Regions from separate parts of the Streptomyces sp. NPDC046716 genome, predicted to be linked through region 2. Evidence: riboswitches for the same ligand, from Rfam matches in the RefSeq annotation. Region 2 holds a riboswitch; each other region holds the start of a gene.
The links. Region 2 has a riboswitch for cobalamin ahead of ABZ930_RS01250 ((2Fe-2S) ferredoxin domain-containing protein). Riboswitches for the same ligand answer to the same signal wherever they lie in the genome.
Positions count from the first base shown of each region.

Region 1: linked by a shared signal. The riboswitch ahead of ABZ930_RS23660 (CbtB-domain containing protein) and the one ahead of ABZ930_RS01250 ((2Fe-2S) ferredoxin domain-containing protein) in region 2 are both predicted to bind cobalamin.
Region 3: linked by a shared signal. The riboswitch ahead of ABZ930_RS14905 (cobalamin biosynthesis protein) and the one ahead of ABZ930_RS01250 ((2Fe-2S) ferredoxin domain-containing protein) in region 2 are both predicted to bind cobalamin.

Region 1 covers NZ_JBEYYU010000032.1:56,858-63,470, forward strand. Annotated here, with positions in the region: gene ABZ930_RS23645 (DUF742 domain-containing protein) at 1-6, opposite strand, end outside; gene ABZ930_RS23650 (roadblock/LC7 domain-containing protein) at 1-844, opposite strand, end outside; gene ABZ930_RS23655 (ATP-binding protein) at 841-2,082, opposite strand; cobalamin riboswitch at 2,584-2,721, shown strand; gene ABZ930_RS23660 (CbtB-domain containing protein) at 2,761-2,982, shown strand; gene ABZ930_RS23665 (CbtA family protein) at 3,008-3,763, shown strand; gene ABZ930_RS23670 (histidine phosphatase family protein) at 3,852-4,445, opposite strand; gene cobF (precorrin-6A synthase (deacetylating)) at 4,665-5,492, shown strand; gene nrdR (transcriptional regulator NrdR) at 5,569-6,030, opposite strand; gene metE (5-methyltetrahydropteroyltriglutamate--homocysteine S-methyltransferase) at 6,185-6,613, opposite strand, start outside.
Region 2 covers NZ_JBEYYU010000001.1:260,070-266,682, reverse strand. Annotated here, with positions in the region: gene scpA (methylmalonyl-CoA mutase) at 1-1,457, shown strand, start outside; gene meaB (methylmalonyl Co-A mutase-associated GTPase MeaB) at 1,470-2,459, shown strand; gene ABZ930_RS01255 ((2Fe-2S)-binding protein) at 2,506-3,198, opposite strand; gene ABZ930_RS01250 ((2Fe-2S) ferredoxin domain-containing protein) at 3,195-3,584, opposite strand; cobalamin riboswitch at 3,646-3,768, opposite strand; gene ABZ930_RS01245 (multicopper oxidase domain-containing protein) at 4,020-5,360, shown strand; gene ABZ930_RS01240 (patatin-like phospholipase family protein) at 5,422-6,613, opposite strand, start outside.
Region 3 covers NZ_JBEYYU010000016.1:65,260-71,872, forward strand. Annotated here, with positions in the region: gene ABZ930_RS14890 (lysozyme) at 1-35, shown strand, start outside; gene ABZ930_RS14895 (inorganic phosphate transporter) at 250-1,527, shown strand; gene ABZ930_RS14900 (hypothetical protein) at 1,544-1,765, shown strand; cobalamin riboswitch at 2,023-2,155, shown strand; gene ABZ930_RS14905 (cobalamin biosynthesis protein) at 2,214-3,149, shown strand; gene ABZ930_RS14910 (cobyric acid synthase) at 3,146-4,657, shown strand; gene ABZ930_RS14915 (putative cobaltochelatase) at 4,824-6,613, shown strand, end outside.

The DNA.
Region 1 (6,613 bases), on a different contig from region 2:
AGACATCGCCGACTCCCCCTCCGGGTGCGGAGCGCGCGGTCAGTTCGGGCACTGCCTGGTGGAGCCGGGTGGTGAACTCCTCGATATCGCAGTCGTGTTCGGCGGACGCGGCGAGGAAGGCCCCTTCGCCGGCGGCGATCAGGAAGATCCAGCCGTGCGAGAACTCGATGACCGTCTGCCGCCACGTCGCGTCCGCGACGGGACCCGCGAACTGGGCCGTCACCCGGCTGTAGGCGTGGATGCCGGTCATGGCGGCGGAGATGGTGTCCGCCAGGTCCCGGCTCATCGCGGAGGTCGCCCCGCGCGGCAGTCCGTCCCCGCCGAGCAGGACCGCGTGCCGGGCGCCGTGCACGTCCGCCACCGCCCGGTCCAGTTCGGGGAGCACGAATCCCGATCCGCCGCCAGCCTCGTGCCGCTCCGCCGCGGCGGAGCCGCCCGCCCCGAGCTCGTCGGTCGGGACGCGGGGCGGCGAGGTGAGGTTGTTGCCCAGGCGGGCCACCAGCCGGTGCATGCGGAAGGAGATCTGCTGCATGTCGACGTCGGGCTCGGCCGCGGCGGCCAGGTAGGCGCCCTGCCCGGCCCCGATCAGGAAGATCCAGCCGTGGTCGAACTCGATGACCGTCTGGCTCCACTCCCCGTCCTTCGCCGAACCGGCGAAGTGGGCGGTGGCGCGGCTGAGGGACTGCATGCCGGCCATCGCGGCCGAGATGGTGTCGACGTCCTTCGGGTCGAGGCCCTCCGTCGAGCCGCGGGGAAGGCCGTCGGCGGACAGCAGAACTGCGTGCCGTGCCAGGGGCACGTTCTGCACGATGTCCTGGAGCATCCAGGACAGGTCTGGCGTCATTCGTCTTCAGACCCTTCGGCGGACGGCGTGTCGATCTTGCGGGCCGAGAGTGTGCCGCGCTGGAGGGCGCCCAGGCTGCGGCCCGAGGTGCGCGGAGCTCCGTCGGCGGATCCGAACGCGGGCCGGCGGGGCGACGCGTCGGGCACGCTCGCGATGGGGGACTGGCGCTCTCCCCGCTTCGGCAGGCCGTGCACCGTGCGCTTCGGGGGCTCGGTACGCGTCTCGGAACGGGTCTCCGCCGCCGGCTCGGGCTGCTCGACGGGCGGTTGCTCCTGGGGAGCCGGGGTCCGACGGATGCGGCTGACGGGCGCGTCGGCCCTCGGCGGTGTCTCCTCCATGGTCCACAGCTCCTCGGGCAGCAGCACGACGGCGCGGACACCGCCGTACCGGGAGACTCCGGTGACATCCACCTTGAAGCCGTACTGGCGGGCGATCAGACCGATGACGGGGAAGCCGAACTTGGGCTGGGTGCCCAGCTGCGACAGGCGGGGAACGTCGTCACCGGAGAGCAGCGCGGTCGCGCGCTGCCGGTCCTCGTCGCTCATGCTGACGCCCGCGTCGTCGATGACGATGCACAGGTTGTTCTGGATGCGCTGGAAGGTCACCTCGATCGGTGCGTCCTGCTGAGAGAAGCTGGCAGCGTTGTCGAGGAGTTCGGCCACGGCGAGGGCGACGGGCGCGACCGCGGACGCCTTCAGCGCGAGACCGGTCTGCTGCATGATCGCGACCCGGCTGAAGTTGCGGATCTGGCCCTGGGCACTGCGCACCACGTCGTAGACGCTGGCCGCCCGGTTGCGACGGCCGAGGGGCGCGCCGCACATCACGGCGATGCCCTGGGCCTTGCGCGCCATCTGGGCGTTGGAGTGGTTCACGTCCAGGAGGTCGCTGAGGACGGCGTGCCCGCCGTACCGCTGCTGCACGCCGTGCAGCAGAGTGGTCTGCTCGGCCGCGAGGCTCTGCAGGAAGCTGGCCGCGCCCTTGAGGACCGCCTTGGTGTTCTCCTCGGCGTCTTCCTTCGCGGCCAGGATGGCGCTCTCGCGCTCGGTCCAGATTCTCTGCAACTCGGCGGACGAGCCGTGGAGTTGACGTTCCAGAGCACTCACCTGCTGACGCAGATCGGCTTCTGACCGCTGCTTCTTCGCCGCGAGCGCTCTACTGCGGATGGTGAGTGCCACAACGGCGGCGACTGATATCGCCGCTATCACAACCAGGCACCACACCAGTGCGTCTCGTGTCATGGAAACCTTTCTCGGCGCATGGCGACAGATGCACTTCGTCAGGGCCCGCGACACGGCCCAGAGCGTCACCCGACCGACGATGCACACACGCGGGCACATCGCAAGGAGGCGCGCGGAACGAGTGGATCAAGATCGCGGATGCCGGGATGCTATCACCGTGATCGACCCTCAGATTCCGCTTGGTCAGCGGCCTTTGGGGTCCGTGAATCGCGAGCTCATCCGCGTGCGGCGCGCCCGCGGGACCTGCCTCGACGGCCCGGCGTGGCGGCGCCACCTGGATCAATGCGGGTATTTGGACGGCGCGTTGACAAAAGTCGACTCAACCCATTGGTGACTGGGTGCGGGGGCACCCCCAGGGGGTACGGGGTTTCGATGTGTCCGCGTTGTGCCACCCAAAGGCTGTTTCCGGCCATCGGGGTGCCGCAAGTTGGCCGGAAGGCGCAGGCGGTGCGCACGAGGCGGCCGCACCGCCGGGCGGGCCCGCGCGCTCTTGGCCATGCACGCGACAGACGGTAATGTCGTGCCGTTATCGACGACGGTCGACGGAAGCCGGTGAGAACCCGGCACGGTCGCGCCACTGTGATGCGGGACGCCCTCGGCGTGCTGCGAGTCAGACCCGTGACGGTCGTCCATGTGCACCACCGAGACGGGACGCGAACTCCCGAAGGAGGCCCTGCCATGGCGCAGCACGTCGCCCAGCCGACCGCCACCACTCCTGCCATACCGGCCAAGCTGCCGTTGAAGGCGATCGCCCCCTGGGCCGCGTTCTTCGGCATCCTGATGCTCGTCCTGCTGTACTTCGTCGGCGCCGAACAGGGCGCCACCTCCGTGTTCAGCGGAGCGGGTGTCCACGAGTGGGTGCACGACGCCCGCCACCTGCTCGGCTTCCCCTGCCACTGAGAAGGCGGAGGAACGTCGTACTCCCATGAACTCCACCACCGTACGCAACCTGCTCGTGCGGGGCATGCTCGCCGGTCTCGCGGCCGGCGTGCTCGCCCTCGTCATCTCCTACTGGCTCGGTGAGCCGCTCGTCGACAAGGCGATCGGCTTCGAGGAGTCCCACGCCGGCCACTCGCACGGCGACGAGGCCGAACTCGTTTCCCGCGGCCTGCAGTCCACCGCCGGACTCGCCACCGGCGTCCTCGTCTACGGCGTCGCCTTCGGCGGCATCGCCGCACTCGCCTACTGCTTCGCGCTCGGCCGGGTGGGCCGCTTCGGCCCCCGCGCGACCGCGCTGCTGCTGTCGGGCTGCGCCCTGCTGGCCGTCTACGTCGTACCGTTCCTGAAGTACCCGGCCAATCCGCCCGCCGTCGGCAACGCCGACACCATCGGGAAACGGACCACCCTCTACTTCCTGATGATGGTGCTCAGCGTCCTCCTCGCGATCGCGGCGACCATCCTCGGCAAGCGTCTCGCGCCACGCCTGGGCACCTGGTGGGCCACCGTCGTCGCCGTCCTCGCCTTCGCCGTGGTCGTCGGCCTCGCCTTCCGGTTCCTGCCCGTGATCAACGAGGTGCCCGAGCACTTCCCGGCCGCCGTCCTCTGGCGCTTCCGGCTCTCCGCGCTCGCCATCCAGATCACGCTGTGGACCGGGTTCGGCCTGCTCTTCGGCGAGTTGGCCGAGCGCCTGCTCGACCCCAAGCCCGCCGAGGCCCGTCGGACGGTCCCGGCAGCGAACTGAACCGGCCGGCCGAGCAGCAGGGCCGAGCCGGACGAGAGGGCCCGCGGAACCTTCCGCGGGCCCTCTCGCGCCGCCCGGGCGCCGCCGGTCAGTTCTCGCCGACGAGAGGCCGGCCGCAGCGCAGGTTCCAGCGGCCGCCGCGGCCACTCAGCTCGGTGACGGTCAGCGGTGCCACGTCGCAGCGCCAGAACGCCGACAGGGGCGCGCCCAGGGCGTGCACCACGGCGGCCCGCGCCAATTCGGGCTCCACGACACCGATGACGAGCCCGCCGTCCGGCACCGCCGCCTCCCCGTCCAGCGCGTCCAGCCATCGGGACACCCGCGCGCACACATCGGCCACCGACTCCCCGCCCCCGGCGCGGAATTCCGGATCCCCGAGCCACCGGCCCACGTCCTCCGGCGACGTCCCGCTCACTTCGGCCAGGGTCCGGCCGCGCCAGCTCCCGGTGTCCGGAGCGGCCAGCGCGTCCGGCGCGGTGGCCGGACCGAGCCCCAGCAGCCCGGCGGTCTCGCGGCAGCGCCGGCTCCCGGACACCACGGCCAGCGCGGGCGTCGGCAGCGAGGAGGCCGCGGCGCGGGCGGCCGCACGACCGGCTTCGTCCAGCGCGGCCCCGTCGTCGAACCGGGCCTGGCGCAGCGAGGCGTTCAGAGCGGGCGGGACGAACCAGACTCGGCGGCTCACGAGACGTTCCTTCCGGGAGGCGGGGCTTCGGCGACGCGCCGGGCGCCGGCCCCTGTTCCGTGGCGGGGCTCGGCGCGGGGAATCTAGCATTCGGCCCGAACCGTGGAATCCGTACAGGTCAGGGCGGTAGGACCGGAGCGTGTGTCGGGGTCGCCGGGCGGAGCGCGAACAAGGGGCCCGCAGCGGGGCCGCGCGCCGCCGACTGCGAGACTGTGCGTCATGGGCACGCAGAACTCGCAGGGCACGGAGCAGCGCACGATCCTCGTCATCGGGATCGGCGCCGGTGACCCCGACCACCTCACCCTTCAGGCCGTGAAGGCCATCCGGCGCGCCGACGTCTTCTTCGTCGTCGGCAAGGGGGCCGACAAGTCCGCGCTCACGGACCTGCGCCACCAGATGCTGGAGGAGCACGCCGAGGCCCCGTACCGCGTGGTGGAGGTCGAGGACCCGAGCCGGAACCGACGCCCCATGGACCGCTCCGCCTACACGTCCACCATCGAGGACTGGCGGGCCCGGCGCGGCGACCTCTTCGAGCGGCTGATGCTGGACGAGCTGGCGCCGGGCGAGACCGGGGCGTTCCTGGTCTGGGGCGACCCGTCGCTCTACGACAGCACCCTCGGCATCCTCTCCGACATCGAGACCCGCGGCCGGGTGTCCGCGGTCATCGAGGTGGTCCCCGGCATCACCAGTGTGTCCACGCTCGCCGCGCGCCACCGCATCCCGCTCAACCAGGTGGGCCGCCCCGTGCACATCACGCCGGCCCGCCGCCTGCCCGAGGTCGGCCGGCACGACGATGGGGACATCGTCGTCATGCTCGACGGCGGCGAGTCGTTCACCCAGGTCGAGGGCGCGGGCCTGTGGATCTACTGGGGCGCCTACCTGGGCACCCCGGACGAGCTGCTGATCGCCGGGCCCCTGGACGAGGTCCGCGACCGCATCCGGCAGGTGCGGTCCGAGGCGCGGGCGCGGCACGGCTGGATCATGGACACCTATCTGCTGCGCACCACGGACGGGACGGCGCGCCCCGCCGCCCCCGAGACCGCCTGACCGCCCGACACCCGTGAAACGTACGCAGGCCGCCGCCGGAATCTCCGACGGCGGCCTGCGACTCAGGTCCTGGGGATCAGTCCACGGACTGGCCGCACTTGGCCCGCAGTTCCGCGATCGCGTTCTCGAAGTCCGTGAGGGATTCGAAGGCGCGGTAGACGGAGGCGAAACGCATGTACGCCACCGGGTCCAGCTCGCTGAGCGGTTCCAGTACGGCCAGCCCCACGTCGTGCGTGCTCAGCTGGGCGCTGCCGGCCGCCCGAAGGTTCTCCTCCACCTGCTGGCCGAGCCGGTCGAGCATGTCCTCCGTGATGGGACGGCCCTGGCACGCCTTGCGGACACTGCTGACGATCTTCGTGCGGCTGAACGGCTCGGTCACCCCGCTGCGCTTGACCACGAGGAGCGAGTACGTCTCCAGCGTGGTGAAACGGCGCTGGCAGTGGGCGCACTGCCGTCGTCGGCGGATCGATGTGCCGTCATCGGTCGACCGGCTGTCGATGACGCGGCTGTCGGGGAGCCTGCAGAAGGGGCAGTACACCGTGGGTGTCCTTTCGGATTGCCTCGGACGGTTGGTGTTCGTCCGGCGTCCGGCCGACCGTGGAGCGACACTCATCGTAACGTAACTGACCTGCGGGTTTTCGTGAACTCAACCAAGTCGGCCCGCAGTCGGGGCTCCCCGGCCGCGGGGCGGATCAGACGGGGCCGACCTCCCCGCGCACGGTCCGCGCGGCCGTGACCAGGTTCTCCAGGCAGGCGCGGGTCTCGGACCGGCCGCGGGTCTTCAGGCCGCAGTCGGGGTTGACCCACAGCCGCTCGGCCGGAATCGCCTCGAGCCCCTTGCGCAGCAGCGCGGCCATCTCGTCCGCGCCCGGCACACGCGGGGAGTGGATGTCGTAGACACCCGGACCGGCCTCGCGCGGATAGCCGTGCCCGGCGAGCTCGCGGGCCACCTGCATGTGCGAGCGCGCCGCCTCCAGGCTGATCACGTCGGCGTCGAGGTCGTCGATCGCCTGCACGATGTCGCCGAACTCCGCGTAGCACATGTGCGTATGGATCTGGGTGTCCGGGCGCACGCCCGCGGTGGTGACGCGGAACGCCTCGGTCGCCCAGTCCAGATAGGC
Region 2 (6,613 bases):
CCGGCTATCACATCCAGGAGGCGGGTGCGACGGCCGATCTGGAGCTGGCGTACACCCTCGCGGACGGCGTGGAGTACATCCGGGCGGGCCGGGAGGCGGGACTTGACGTCGACGCGTTCGCGCCGCGCCTGAGCTTCTTCTGGGCGATCGGGATGAACTTCTTCATGGAGGTCGCCAAGCTCCGCGCGGCCCGCCTGCTGTGGGCGAAGCTCGTGAAGCAGTTCGACCCGAAGAACACCAAGTCCCTTTCGCTGCGCACCCATTCGCAGACGTCGGGCTGGTCGCTGACGGCGCAGGACGTCTTCAACAACGTGACGCGTACGTGCGTGGAGGCGATGGCCGCGACGCAGGGCCACACCCAGTCGCTGCACACGAACGCACTCGACGAGGCGCTCGCGCTGCCCACCGACTTCTCGGCGCGCATCGCCCGCAACACCCAGCTGCTCATCCAGCAGGAGTCGGGCACGACGCGGGCGATCGACCCGTGGGGCGGCAGCGCCTACGTGGAGAAGCTGACGTACGACCTGGCGCGCCGGGCCTGGCAGCACATCCAGGAGGTCGAGCAGGCCGGCGGCATGGCCAAGGCCATCGACGCGGGCATCCCGAAGCTGCGCATCGAGGAGGCGGCCGCCCGCACCCAGGCGCGGATCGACTCGGGGCGGCAGCCCGTCATCGGCGTCAACAAGTACCGCGTCGACTCGGACGAGGAGATCGAGGTCCTCAAGGTCGACAACTCCTCGGTGCGGGCCCAGCAGATCGCCAAGCTGCGCCGGCTGCGCGAGGAGCGCGACGAGACGGCCTGCCGGGACGCGCTCGACGCGCTGACCCGGGCGGCGGGCGGTGACGGCAATCTCCTGGAGCTCGCGGTGCGCGCGGCCCGGGCGATGGCCACGGTCGGCGAGATCTCGGACGCGCTGGAGAAGGTCTACGGCCGGCACGCCGGACAGATCCGTACGATCTCCGGTGTGTACCGCAACGAAGCAGGGGAGTCCGGATCCGTGGACCGGACCCGCGGCCGCGTCGAGGAGTTCGCCGAGGCCGAGGGGCGCCGGCCGCGCATCCTCGTGGCCAAGATGGGGCAGGACGGCCACGACCGCGGCCAGAAGGTGATCGCGACCGCCTTCGCCGACCTGGGCTTCGACGTCGACGTCGGCCCGCTCTTCCAGACACCGGGCGAGGTGGCGCGGCAGGCCGTCGAGGCGGACGTGCACATCGTCGGGGTGTCCTCCCTGGCCGCCGGGCACCTCACCCTCGTACCGGCGCTGCGCGAGGCGCTCGCCGACGAGGGGCGCGAGGACATCATGATCGTGGTGGGCGGGGTGATTCCGCCGCAGGACGTGCCCACGCTCCTGGAGATGGGCGCGGCCGCCGTGTTCCCGCCCGGCACGGTGATCCCGGACGCCGCCCACGACCTGGTGTCGCGCCTCGGGGCGGACCTCGGGCACGACGACCAGTGAGCCGGTGACGGTGTGCCCATCGATCTCGAAACGTACGTCAAGGGTGTCCTCGCCGGGAAGCGGGCGGTCGTCGCGCGGGCGATCACCCTCGTCGAGTCCACGCGTCCCCAGCATCGGCGCCTGGCCCAGGAGTTGCTGACCGAGCTGCTGCCGTACAGCGGCCGGGCCCGCCGGATCGGTGTCAGCGGGGTGCCGGGGGTGGGCAAGTCGACGTTCATCGACGCGTTCGGCTCCCTGCTCACCGGGCGCGGTCACCGGGTGGCCGTGCTCGCGGTCGATCCGTCGTCGAGCCGCACGGGCGGTTCCATCCTGGGCGACAAGACCCGGATGGAGCGCCTGGCGGTCGATCCGGACGCTTTCGTGCGCCCCTCCCCCACGGCCGGCACGCTCGGCGGTGTCGCGAAGGCGACCCGTGAGTCGATCGTCGTCATGGAGGCGGCCGGGTACGACGTGGTCCTGGTGGAGACGGTCGGCGTGGGCCAGTCGGAGACGGCCGTGGCGAACATGGTCGACACGTTTCTGCTGCTGTCTCTGGCGCGGACCGGCGACCAGTTGCAGGGCATCAAGAAGGGTGTCCTGGAGCTCGCCGACGTGATCGCGGTGAACAAGGCGGACGGGCCGCACGAGCGGGACGCGCGGTCGGCGGCGCGCGAACTGTCGGGCGCGCTGCGGCTGATGCACGGCAAGGACGCCTTCTGGACGCCTCCGGTGCTGTGGTGCAGCGCCCGTGAGGAGAGCGGGCTCGACGAGGTCTGGGAGCGGATCGAGCAGCATCGCTCGCTCCTCGACTCGACGGGGCGGCTCGCCGAGCGGCGCCGTACGCAGCAGGTGGACTGGACCTGGACGATGGTCCGCGACGAGCTTCTCGGGCGGCTGCACGCCGATCCCGCGGTGCGGGCCGTGACGCCGGGTCTGGAGCGGCAGGTCCGCGATGGCGAACTGACCGCGACGCTGGCCGCGGAGCGGATCCTGGACACGTTCCGGGAGCGGGACGCGCACTGAGCTGCGGGCCGGCTCCGGTCGGCGCGTCGTCGCCCGGGCGGCCCGGTCACCCGGCCAGGCAGCAGTCGCCGCACTTTCCGCCGCCCGGCGCGCGGTAGAGGAGGCAGCAGCTGTTGCGGCGGAACGTCAGCCCGGGTCCGGTGATGCGGCCGGTCCCCCGCAGCCGGCCCGTCTCCAGCAGTTCCCGCGTCAGGCGGGTGAGCGGACCGCGCAGGGCGGGCCGGATGCGCAGCAGTTGCGCTGCCGAACCGACCAGCGCGGACGCGGAGTTGCCGGCCAGCAAGCCCGGCGCCACCTTCGTGGTGAGAGCGCTCTCGACGTCCCGCAGCACGCCGTCGACCTCCGCGTGGAGGGCTTCGGCGAGCGACGGCAGGCCCGCCGCGAGCCGTCCCCGCGGGTCCGTCAGACGCAGGTCCGTCGTGTCGCCCGACCACTCCGCGGCGCCCATCGCCGGCACGATCCCGTGCACGAGGGCGCAGGCGAGGACCGGCGACCACAGCCGGGCCGCGAGCCCCAGGTGCGCGACGGACACACCGACGCGCCTCTCGGTCGTCGCGAACCGCTCGTCGACCGCCTGGGCACGGGCCGCGAACCCGTCCCGGAGACCGCCCCCGTCGACGCGGACCGGATCCCGAGGTGCCCGGGGCACGGCGGATTCGAGGGCGAAGAAGCCGCCGAGCCGCGCCACGTCGCGCAGCGCCCGGGCGACCTGCTCCGGCCGGGCCTCCGTGGCGTTCACGAGGTGGCGGGGGCGCGGCGCGGCGGCTTGATGAGATAGAGATCGAGGATCTCGGGCCGGTCCGCCACGCCGGGTCCGCCCGCCCGCACCCAGTCCGCTATGTCCTCGGTGGCGTCCGGGTCGTTGACCAGTCCGAGCCACACCGGCCGGGCGCCTGCCGCCCGGCCCGCTGTGGACGGCTGCACGACGACGACGTTGGCCTGCTCGCAGACGTCCAGGCACTCGGAGATCCGTACCGGGGCGATCTGGCGCAGCCGCGCGGTCTGGGCCGCGTGATCGGCGTCGACCTTGACGGTGCCGCAGCAGCAGTCGCGGCACACCACCACCCGGCACGGGACCGTCCGGTCCCCGGTCGTCACGGTCTCGTCGGCGAGCCGTTCAGGCATGCCGTGTCCTTCCTCTCGCCGGGGAGTTCCGCCCCGGGGTGCTTCGAGGAGGCGACAGCGTGAGTCTCCTGGCTCTCGGGTCCGTGCTCGTCCCGGCCTTCCCGCCCGCGCGGGGCAGTGGCTCGTCGGGATCCGCTCGCCGATCACAGTGGCGGTACCGCACCGGATTCACACCGGTTTCCTCGGGCGGCTGCCGCCCATGTCCAGAGCCATCATGCCATCCGCCCCGGCCTCGCGACGGGCCCGAGGTCGCATCGGACGCCGCGCCCGGGAAAAGCCGCCGGAAATCCATGAACCGGTTGTTAATGTCCCCCCATGAAGAGGCGTCAACTGCTCGGTATGGCAGGCGTATCCGCGTTATCCGTCGTCACCACGGCCTGTGGAGGTTCCGGGTCGGACTCCGTACCCCGGCCCAAACTGAAGTTCGCCAACCCCGTGCGTATCCCACCCCTTCTGCATCCCGCTCCGGGCAAGGACGGCAGCCGCAGGTTCGCACTGACGCTGCAGACCGGGCGGACGGCCATCCTGCCCGGGAAGACCACCCCGACCTGGGGATTCAACGGCACCTTCCTGGGGCCGACGCTGCGCGCCACGCGCGGTGACACGGTGCGGATGACGGTCCGCAACCGGCTGCCGGAGACCAGCACCGTGCACTGGCACGGCATCCGGCTGCCCGCCGTGATGGACGGCGGCCCCCACCAGCCCGTCGAGTCGGGCGCCACCTGGACGCCGCACTGGACCCTGGACCAGCCCGCCGCCACCGCCTGGTACCACCCGCATCCGCACGGCGAGACCGCCCAGCACGTCTACAACGGCCTCGCCGGAATGTTCATCCTCGACGACGACACCCGGCCGGAACTCCCCTCCGACTACGGCGTCGACGACATCCCGCTGATCCTCCAGGACAAGAAGTTCGACGAGGACAACGCCTTCACCGGCCGCGTCCTCAAGGGCACCTTCGGCATCCTGGGCGACCACGTCCTCGTCAACGGGACCTTCGATCCACATCTGAAGGTGACCACCGACCACGTCCGGCTGCGCATCCTCAACGGCTCCAACGCCCGCATGTACAACCTGTCCTTCGCCGACAAGCGCACCTTCCACGCAGTCGCCACCGACGGCGGCCTGCTGCCCGCGCCCGTGCCGGTCAAGGAACTGGCGCTGACCCCGGGCGAGCGCGCCGAGGTGGTCGTCGCCTTCGAGCCGGGCGAGCGGGTGGTGCTGCGCACCGTGGACAACGGCGTGGACATCGCCGAGGGCGACCTCGATGTGATCAGGTTCGTCGCCGCGGCCACGCTGAAGCCGTCCCCGGCGCCGCCCGCCGTGCTCGCGGCGCGCGATGCGATCGTCCCCGCCGCGGACGCGCGGGTGCGGCACTTCGTCCTCAACGGCCATGACGCCATCAACGGCGAGGAGATGGACATGAGCCGCATCGACGAGGTGGTCCCGGCCGGAGCCGTCGAGATCTGGGAGGTCGAGAACAACGTCTACTCCCACAACTTCCACATCCACGAAGTGGCGTTCCGTGTTCTCTCCGTCGGGGACGGCAAACCGGCGGCGTACGCGGAAGGCCGCAAGGACACCGTCTTCGTCCCCGGCAAGAGCAAGGTCAGACTGGCCGTCAGATTCGGCACCGCCACCGACCCCAAGTGGCCGTACATGTACCACTGCCACATCCTTCGTCACGAGGACTCGGGAATGATGGGCCAGTTCGTCCTGGTCGAACCGGGCACCGAGCGCACCGTCAGCCGCACGCTGAAGATGCCCCACCATTAGGCCGCCTGAAGGGCAGTCGTCGTCGGGCCGGCCGTCGGTGGCGGATCGGCCCGACGGTGTCCTAGGCGGAGTCGGTGCGCCACAGTTCGTCCGGGTCGTCGCCCGCCGCGTCGAGGATGAGCCGGGCGTCCCGTTGGCCCAGTTTGATCGCCTCCCCGATGAACTCCGGTTCGAAGAAGAGGTAGCTGAGCAGTTCGCCCCGGCTCTGCCCCGGGCCCAGGAGCGCGGCGAGGAACATCAGGTCCGGGTTGGTCAGGCGGCGCAGGCCGCGGAAACTCGTGTCCAGGACGTATTCCGCCATGACACCGAGCTGATCAACCGGGCCGGGCATCGGCCCGCCGAAGAGGTACTCGACGACGGTGTACGGACGTCCACGCGGGCTGATCCCCTGCGCCCCGGACTCCAGCAGTTCGTCCACCTTGCCGAGCGTCCGCGTGTCCTCCACCATGCGATCGCCCATCAGACCGGTCAGGATCTGCGCGACGACGTCCTGGACGGACGGTGCCGACTCGTCCCCGCACTCCACGGGCCGGGGCAGGTCGCGCAGCGGTGTGGTGGCGACGATCACGACGCGGCGCGCGCCGAGCGAGATCGTCGGCTTGATGGGGGCGTTGAGGCGGACGCCGCCGTCCATGTACCAGCAGCCGGTCGGCCCGATCCTGACGGGCGGGAACGCCACGGGAATCGCCACGGACGCCATCACATGGTCCACGTCCAGGACGGTACGGGTGTAGTCCACCGCCCGGTCGGTGTCGGAGGCGGGCAGCCTGGCTGCCGCGGGGCCCTCGGCGAACACCTCCGTCCGCCCGCTGCCACAGGCCGTCGTGGCCACGGCGACGGCCTGGGCCGCGCCGTCGGCCAGGTTGGCGTGGAGCTGGTCCCAGTCGACCTTCGTCCGCAGGGTGGTCCGAAGCGGGCCCGTGTCGAGCAGTCCGGCCAGGGGCGCGCTGGACGGGTTCACGACACGCGTCACGCACTGCCGCAGGATCATGGGCAGCGCTGTCAGCACGAACGGCCTGAAGACCTCGTTCTTCGTCAGTCCCTGCCAGGCGGCGATCACTTCGTCGGCCGCCCGGGCCGCGGGCAGGTGGGCGAACGAGGCGAAGAGCACCGCGTTGAGCGCTCCCGCGCTGGTGCCGGTGAACAGCGTCGGACGCTGCCCCCACTTGTCGAGCTCCGGCAGCAGGGTCGCCAGCATGCCTGCCTCGTAGGCGCCCCGCGCCCCGCCCCCTGCCAGCACCACGCCGATGTCG
Region 3 (6,613 bases), on a different contig from region 2:
CGATGGCCCAGCTGAGGAGGTTCGCCCTGGGCTAGCCGGAACAGGGACCAAAGTCCCACGGAACCCGGTATTCCGGGGCTCCGAGGGGTCTCGTCCCGGGCCGATCCGGAGTCAATGCCACCACCACGCGCCAAGCGGAGTGACGGCGCTCCGGATCGGGTCACCGCAACGCCCAGCCCAGTTCATCTTCCGTTCACCCGGCGTGCTTACGTTCGAACCGCCACTGACGTCCAACCGAAGCCTGGGTAAATGGAACACATCACGCTGCTCCTTGCGATCGTGATCGTTACCGCACTGGTTTTTGATTTCACCAACGGTTTCCACGACACAGCCAACGCGATGGCGACGACCATCTCGACCGGCGCCCTGAAGCCGAAGACGGCGGTGGCCATGTCCGCCGTGCTGAACCTCGTCGGAGCGTTCCTCTCGGTCGAGGTCGCCAAGACCATCTCCGGCGGCATCATCAATGAGGACGGCCTCAGAACAGAGGTCATCTTCGCGGCGCTCGTGGGCGCCATCCTCTGGAATCTGCTGACCTGGCTGCTCGGTCTGCCGTCCAGCTCCTCGCACGCCCTGTTCGGCGGCCTCATCGGCGCCGCGGTCATGTCGATGGGCTGGTCCTCGGTCGACGGCGGCACCGTCGTCACCAAGATCCTGCTTCCCGCGGTCGCCGCGCCGATCGTCGCCGGCCTCGCCGCGATGCTCGCCACGCGCCTGACCTACCGGATCAGCGCCAAGACCGACGCGAAGGCCACCGCCAAGGGCTACCGCGCCGGCCAGATCGCCTCGGCCGGACTCGTCTCGCTGGCGCACGGCACGAACGACGCGCAGAAGACGATGGGCATCATCACCCTCGCCCTGATCACCGGCGGAGTCATCGCCCCGGACGCCGACCCGCCGCTGTGGGTCATCGTCTCCGCCGGCACGGCCATCGCCCTCGGCACCTACCTCGGCGGCTGGCGGATCATCCGCACCATGGGCAAGGGCCTCACCGACCTCGCGCCGCAGCAGGGCTTCGCCGCCCAGACCTCGGCCGCGACGGCGATCCTCGCCTCCTCGCACATCGGCTTCTCGCTCTCCACCACCCAGGTCTGCTCCGGCGCCGTCATGGGCTCCGGTCTCGGCCGCAAGGGCGGTGTCGTCCGCTGGTCGACCGCGACCCGGATGTTCGTCGCGTGGGGTCTGACCCTGCCGGCCGCCGGTCTGGTCGGCGCGGGCGCCGAGTTCCTCACCAAGCAGGGCCCGTGGGGCGTCGGTCTCACCGCCGCGCTGCTCGTGGTCGGCTCGGGCGTCATCTGGAAGCTCTCGCGCCGTGACTCCATCGACCACACGAACGTCACCGATGACGAGGTCGGCAGCGCCGCGGCGCCGGCCGCGGAGCCCGCGGGCGTCGTGACCACGGCCATCGCGGCGGTCACCCCGCCGCCCGTCGGCACCCTGGTCACCGGCGAGTCCGAGGAAGTCAAGGCGACCATCCCGGCCCCCGCGCCGGCCGACCCCGCGCGCCCCGCCGGCGCCACGCTGTAAGGAAGCAGGACCAGCTATGAAGATCGACTGGGCAGCTCTCGGCTCCGTGTTCGGAGTCAGCCTCGTGGTCACCGTGGCCCTGGTGGGCCTGTTCACCCTCGGCATCGTCGGACTCTCCAAGAAGGAGTCGGCGGCGCAGCGGGGCGACTCGGCGACGCTCGTCGTCTCCGGCGCGTACGCGTGCTTCGCGGCGTGCGCGGCGGCCGTGGCGTACGGGATCTTCCTGATCGTGGCCTGATCCACGGCAGTCATTTCGGCGGGCCCGGACCTTTCTGGTCCGGGCCCGCCGTGTCTGTGTGCGGTGCGGCCTGTCGTGTGTCGGGTGCCGCTCTCGTCGTGGCCGGTCGCGCAGTTCCCCGCGCCCCTGAAACGAGCTTCGCTCGTCCAGGGGAACTGCACGGCCGGCCACGGCGGTGGCAAGCGGGGCGCGAACCGCTGTGGACCTCCCCACACTCTCCCGCCCCAGGTCAACAGCAAGTTGACGCACCTTCGCGGAGCGTGGTGCACTGCCAACGCCATATACGGCAGCAGGTGAGGAAGCCGGTGCGAATCCGGCGCGGTCCCGCCACTGTGAGTCCCCGGTCACCCGGGGACGAGCCAGGAACTCCCGCTGCCGGTCTCGTCGAACCAGGGCGTGGACACCCTGAGTGAGGACAACTACCGCCATGTTCGCCCCGCGCGGCGTCATGCGGCCCGGGCGCGTGTTCGCGTACGGGGCCGCCACAGGACTGTTGAGCGATCTGCTCGTCGGTGATCCGCGCCGTGGGCATCCTGTCGCCGGGTTCGGGCGGGCCGCGGGCGCCGTCGAGCGGGTGCTGTGGCGGGACCACCGCGGCTGGGGCGCGCTGCACACCCTGGTCTGCGCCGGTGGCGCCGCCGCCGTCGGAGCCGCCGCCTCGCGCGCCGTACGCCGCTCCCCCGCCGCCGCCGTCGCGCTGACGGCCGCCGCGACCTGGGCCGTGGTCGGCGGGACCTCGCTGGGCCGGGAGGCGCGGGCGATCGGCTCCGCGCTGGAGGCCGGGGACGTCGAGCTGGCCAGGGAACTGCTGCCGCGGCTGTGCGGGCGCGACCCGCAGGGCCTGGACGCGGACGGGATCGCCCGGGGCGTCGTCGAGTCGGTCGCCGAGAACACCTCCGACGCCGTGGTGGGCGCGCTGGTGTGGGGCGCCGTCGGCGGGGTGCCGGGGCTGCTCGCCTTCCGCGCCGTGAACACGCTCGACGCGATGGTCGGGCACAAGTCCGTGAAGTACCGCCGGTTCGGCTGGGCCTCGGCGCGCTTCGACGATGTCGCGGGCTGGCCGGGGGCCCGGCTCACCGGCGCCCTCGCCGTCCTGGCCGGCGGGCGGCCCCGCGCCGCGCTGGCCGCGTGGCGGGCGGACGCCGGCCGGCACCCGAGCCCCAACGCCGGGGTCGTCGAGGCCTCCTTCGCGGGCGCGCTCGGGGTACGGCTCGGCGGCACCCTGTCGTACGCGGGACGGGTCGAGCACCGGCCGGTGCTGAACGCCGCGGGGCGGGCGGTCCGGGTGACCGATGTGGAACGGGCCGCGCGGTTGTCGCGGCGGGTGAGTGTGCTGGCGCTGGGAGTCTGTGTGGGCGGGCGGTTGCTGTGGGGTCGTCGATGAACCGGGGCGGGCTGCTCGTCGCGGGCACCACCTCCGACGCGGGAAAGAGTGTCGTCACCGCCGGGATCTGCCGGTGGCTGGTGCGGCAGGGCGTGAAGGTAGCGCCGTTCAAGGGGCAGAACATGTCCCTCAATTCGTTCGTCACCCGCGAGGGCGCCGAGATCGGGCGGGCGCAGGCGATGCAGGCGCAGGCCGCCCGCGTCGAGCCGACCGCGCTGATGAACCCGGTGCTGCTCAAGCCCGGCAGCGATCGCAGCAGCCAGGTCGTGCTGATGGGCAGGCCGGTGGGCGAGATGAGCGCGCGCGGCTATCACGGCGGGCGGCAGGCCGCCCTGCTGGACACCGTCGTGGGATGCCTGGAGGAGTTGCGGGGCAGTCATGACGCTGTGATCTGCGAGGGCGCCGGGTCCCCGGCCGAGATCAATCTGCGGCGGACCGACATCGTGAACATGGGCGTCGCGCGCGCCGCCCGGCTGCCGGTGCTGGTCGTCGGCGACATCGACCGGGGCGGGGTCTTCGCCTCGTTCTTCGGTACGACGGCGCTGCTCGCGCCCGAGGACCAGGAACTGCTCGCCGGGTATCTGGTGAACAAGTTCCGCGGTGACGTGAGCCTGCTGGAGCCCGGCCTCGACATGCTCAAGTCCCTCACGGGGCGCGACACTTACGGCGTTCTGCCGTATCAGCACGGCCTCGGCATCGACGAGGAGGACGGGCTGCGGGTCTCCCTGCGGGGCACCGTGCGGGAGTCCGTGGTCGCGCCGCCGGTGGGCGAGGACGTGCTGCGGGTCGCGGTGTGCGCGGTGCCGCTGATGTCGAACTTCACCGACGTGGACGCGCTGGCCGCCGAGCCGGGTGTCGTCGTGCGATTCGTGGACCGGGCCGAGGAACTCGTCGACGCGGACCTGGTGGTCGTGCCGGGCACCCGCGGGACCGTGAAGGCCCTGGAGTGGCTGCGCGAGCGCGGGCTCGCGGACGCGCTGGCCCGGCGGGCCGCCGAGGGGCGGCCGGTGCTCGGCATCTGCGGTGGCTTCCAGGTGCTCGGTGAGCGCATCGAGGACGACGTCGAGTCGCAGGCCGGGGTCGTCGACGGGCTCGGACTGCTGCCCGTACGCGTGCGGTTCGCCGCCGAGAAGACCCTCGCCCGGCCCGTCGGCGAGGCCCTCGGGTCGTCCGTCGAGGGGTACGAGATCCATCACGGGGTCGCCGAGGTGCTGGGCGGGGAGCCCTTCCTCGACGGGTGCCGGGTGGGGGCCGTGTGGGGGACGCACTGGCACGGGTCGCTGGAGTCGGACGACTTCCGGCGGGCTTTTCTGCGGGAGGTCGCCTCGGCGGCCGGGCGGCGGTTCGTTCCGGCGGCGGGCACGTCGTTCGCCGATCTGCGCGAGGAGCAGTTGGACCGGCTCGGGGATCTGATCGAGCGGCATGCCGATACGGACGCGTTGTGGCGGTTGATCGAGGGGGGTGCGCCGGTGGGGTTGCCGTTCGTGCCGCCCGGAGCGCCGTCGTGAGTGCGGTGGCGGGAGGTCGCCCCCGCCGCCCCTTCCCGTCCCGTCCCCGGGGGCTCTGCCCCCGGACCCCCCATGGTTCGTTTTCGTGTGCGCGTTCGGTGGGGCTTCCCGCGCAGTTCCCCGCGCCCCTGACGGGGCGCCCCAAGTCAACGGAGGATCACGGCTGATGTCTGTCCCTTATCCGTTCACCGCCGTCGTCGGGCAGGACGATCTGCGGCTCGCTCTGCTGCTCAACGCCGTGTCGCCCGCCGTCGGGGGTGTGCTCGTGCGCGGGGAGAAGGGGACCGCCAAGTCCACCGCCGTGCGGGCCCTTTCGGCGTTGATGCCCTCGGTCGACGTGGTCGCCGGGTGCCGGTTCTCGTGCGATCCCGCGAGCCCCGACCCGCAGTGCCCCGACGGGCCGCACGAGGAGGGCGGCGGGGGCGAACGCCCGGCCCGGATGGTCGAGTTGCCGGTCGGCGCCTCCGAGGACCGGCTCGTCGGCGCGCTCGACATCGAGCGGGCGCTGGCAGAGGGCGTGAAGGCCTTCGAGCCGGGGCTGCTCGCCGACGCGCACCGCGGGATCCTGTACGTCGACGAAGTGAACCTGCTGCACGACCACCTCGTGGACCTGCTGCTCGACGCCGCCGCCATGGGTGCCTCGTACGTGGAGCGCGAGGGCGTCTCCGTACGGCATGCGGCGCGCTTCCTCCTCGTCGGGACCATGAACCCCGAAGAGGGCGAACTGCGGCCGCAGTTGCTCGACCGGTTCGGGCTGACCGTCGAGGTCGCCGCGTCCCGGGAGCCGAAGCAGCGCGTCGAGGTCGTGAAGCGGCGGCTCGCCTACGACGACGGCCCCGACGCCTTCGTCGCGCAGTGGGCCGGCGAGGAGGCCGACGTGCGGGCGCGGATCGTCGCCGCGCGCGCCCTGCTGCCCGAGGTACGGCTCGGCGACGACGCGCTGACGCAGATCGCGGCGACCTGTGCCGCGTTCGAGGTGGACGGCATGCGGGCCGACATCGTGATGGCGCGGACCGCGTCCGCGCTCGCCGCGTGGGCCGGGCGCACCGAGGTGCTGTCGGAGGACGTGCGGCAGGCCGCGCTGCTCGCACTGCCGCACCGCAGGCGGCGCAACCCGTTCGACGCGCCGGGGCTCGACGAGGACAAGCTCGACGAGACGCTGGACGAGTTCGGCCCCGACCGGCCGGACGACGACCCGGAGCCCGACCCGGACCCGAACGGGCCGGACGACGACGGCGGTGGCGGTGGCGGCGGGGTTCCGCCGCAGAGCGGCCCGGCGGACGACGGCGGCGCGGCGCAGGAGGAGGCCCCGGCCGAGGCGCCCGCGCCCGGTGGCGGGGCGCCCCAGGAACAGCGGGCCGTGTCGGCCGGCGAGCCGTTCCGTACGAAGATGCTGAGCGTGCCGGGCCTCGGCGAGGGCGCGGCCGGGCGGCGCTCCCGGGCGCGCACCGAGCACGGCCGCACGACGGGCTCCGTACGCCCCCGGGGGAATCTGACCAAGCTGCACCTGGCGGCCACCGTGCAGGCGGCCGCACCCCATCAGCGGGCCCGGGGCCGCAGCGGGCCCGGGCTCGTCGTGCGCCGGGACGATCTGCGGCAGGCGACCCGGGAGGGGCGCGAGGGCAACCTCGTGCTTTTCGTGGTCGACGCCTCCGGGTCGATGGCGGCACGCAAGCGGATGGGCGCCGTGAAGGGCGCGGTGCTCTCGCTGCTCCTCGACGCCTACCAGCGCCGGGACAAGGTGGGGCTCGTGACCTTCCGGGGCACGGGCGCCGAGGTGGCGCTGCCGCCGACGTCCAGCGTGGACGCCGCCGCGGCCCGCCTCGAATCGCTGCCGACCGGTGGGCGTACGCCGCTGGCCGCCGGGCTGCTCAAGGCGCACGAGGTGCTGCGCGTGGAGCGGCTGCGGGACCCGGCGCGGCGGCCGCTGCTCGTCGTCGTGACCGACGGGCGGGC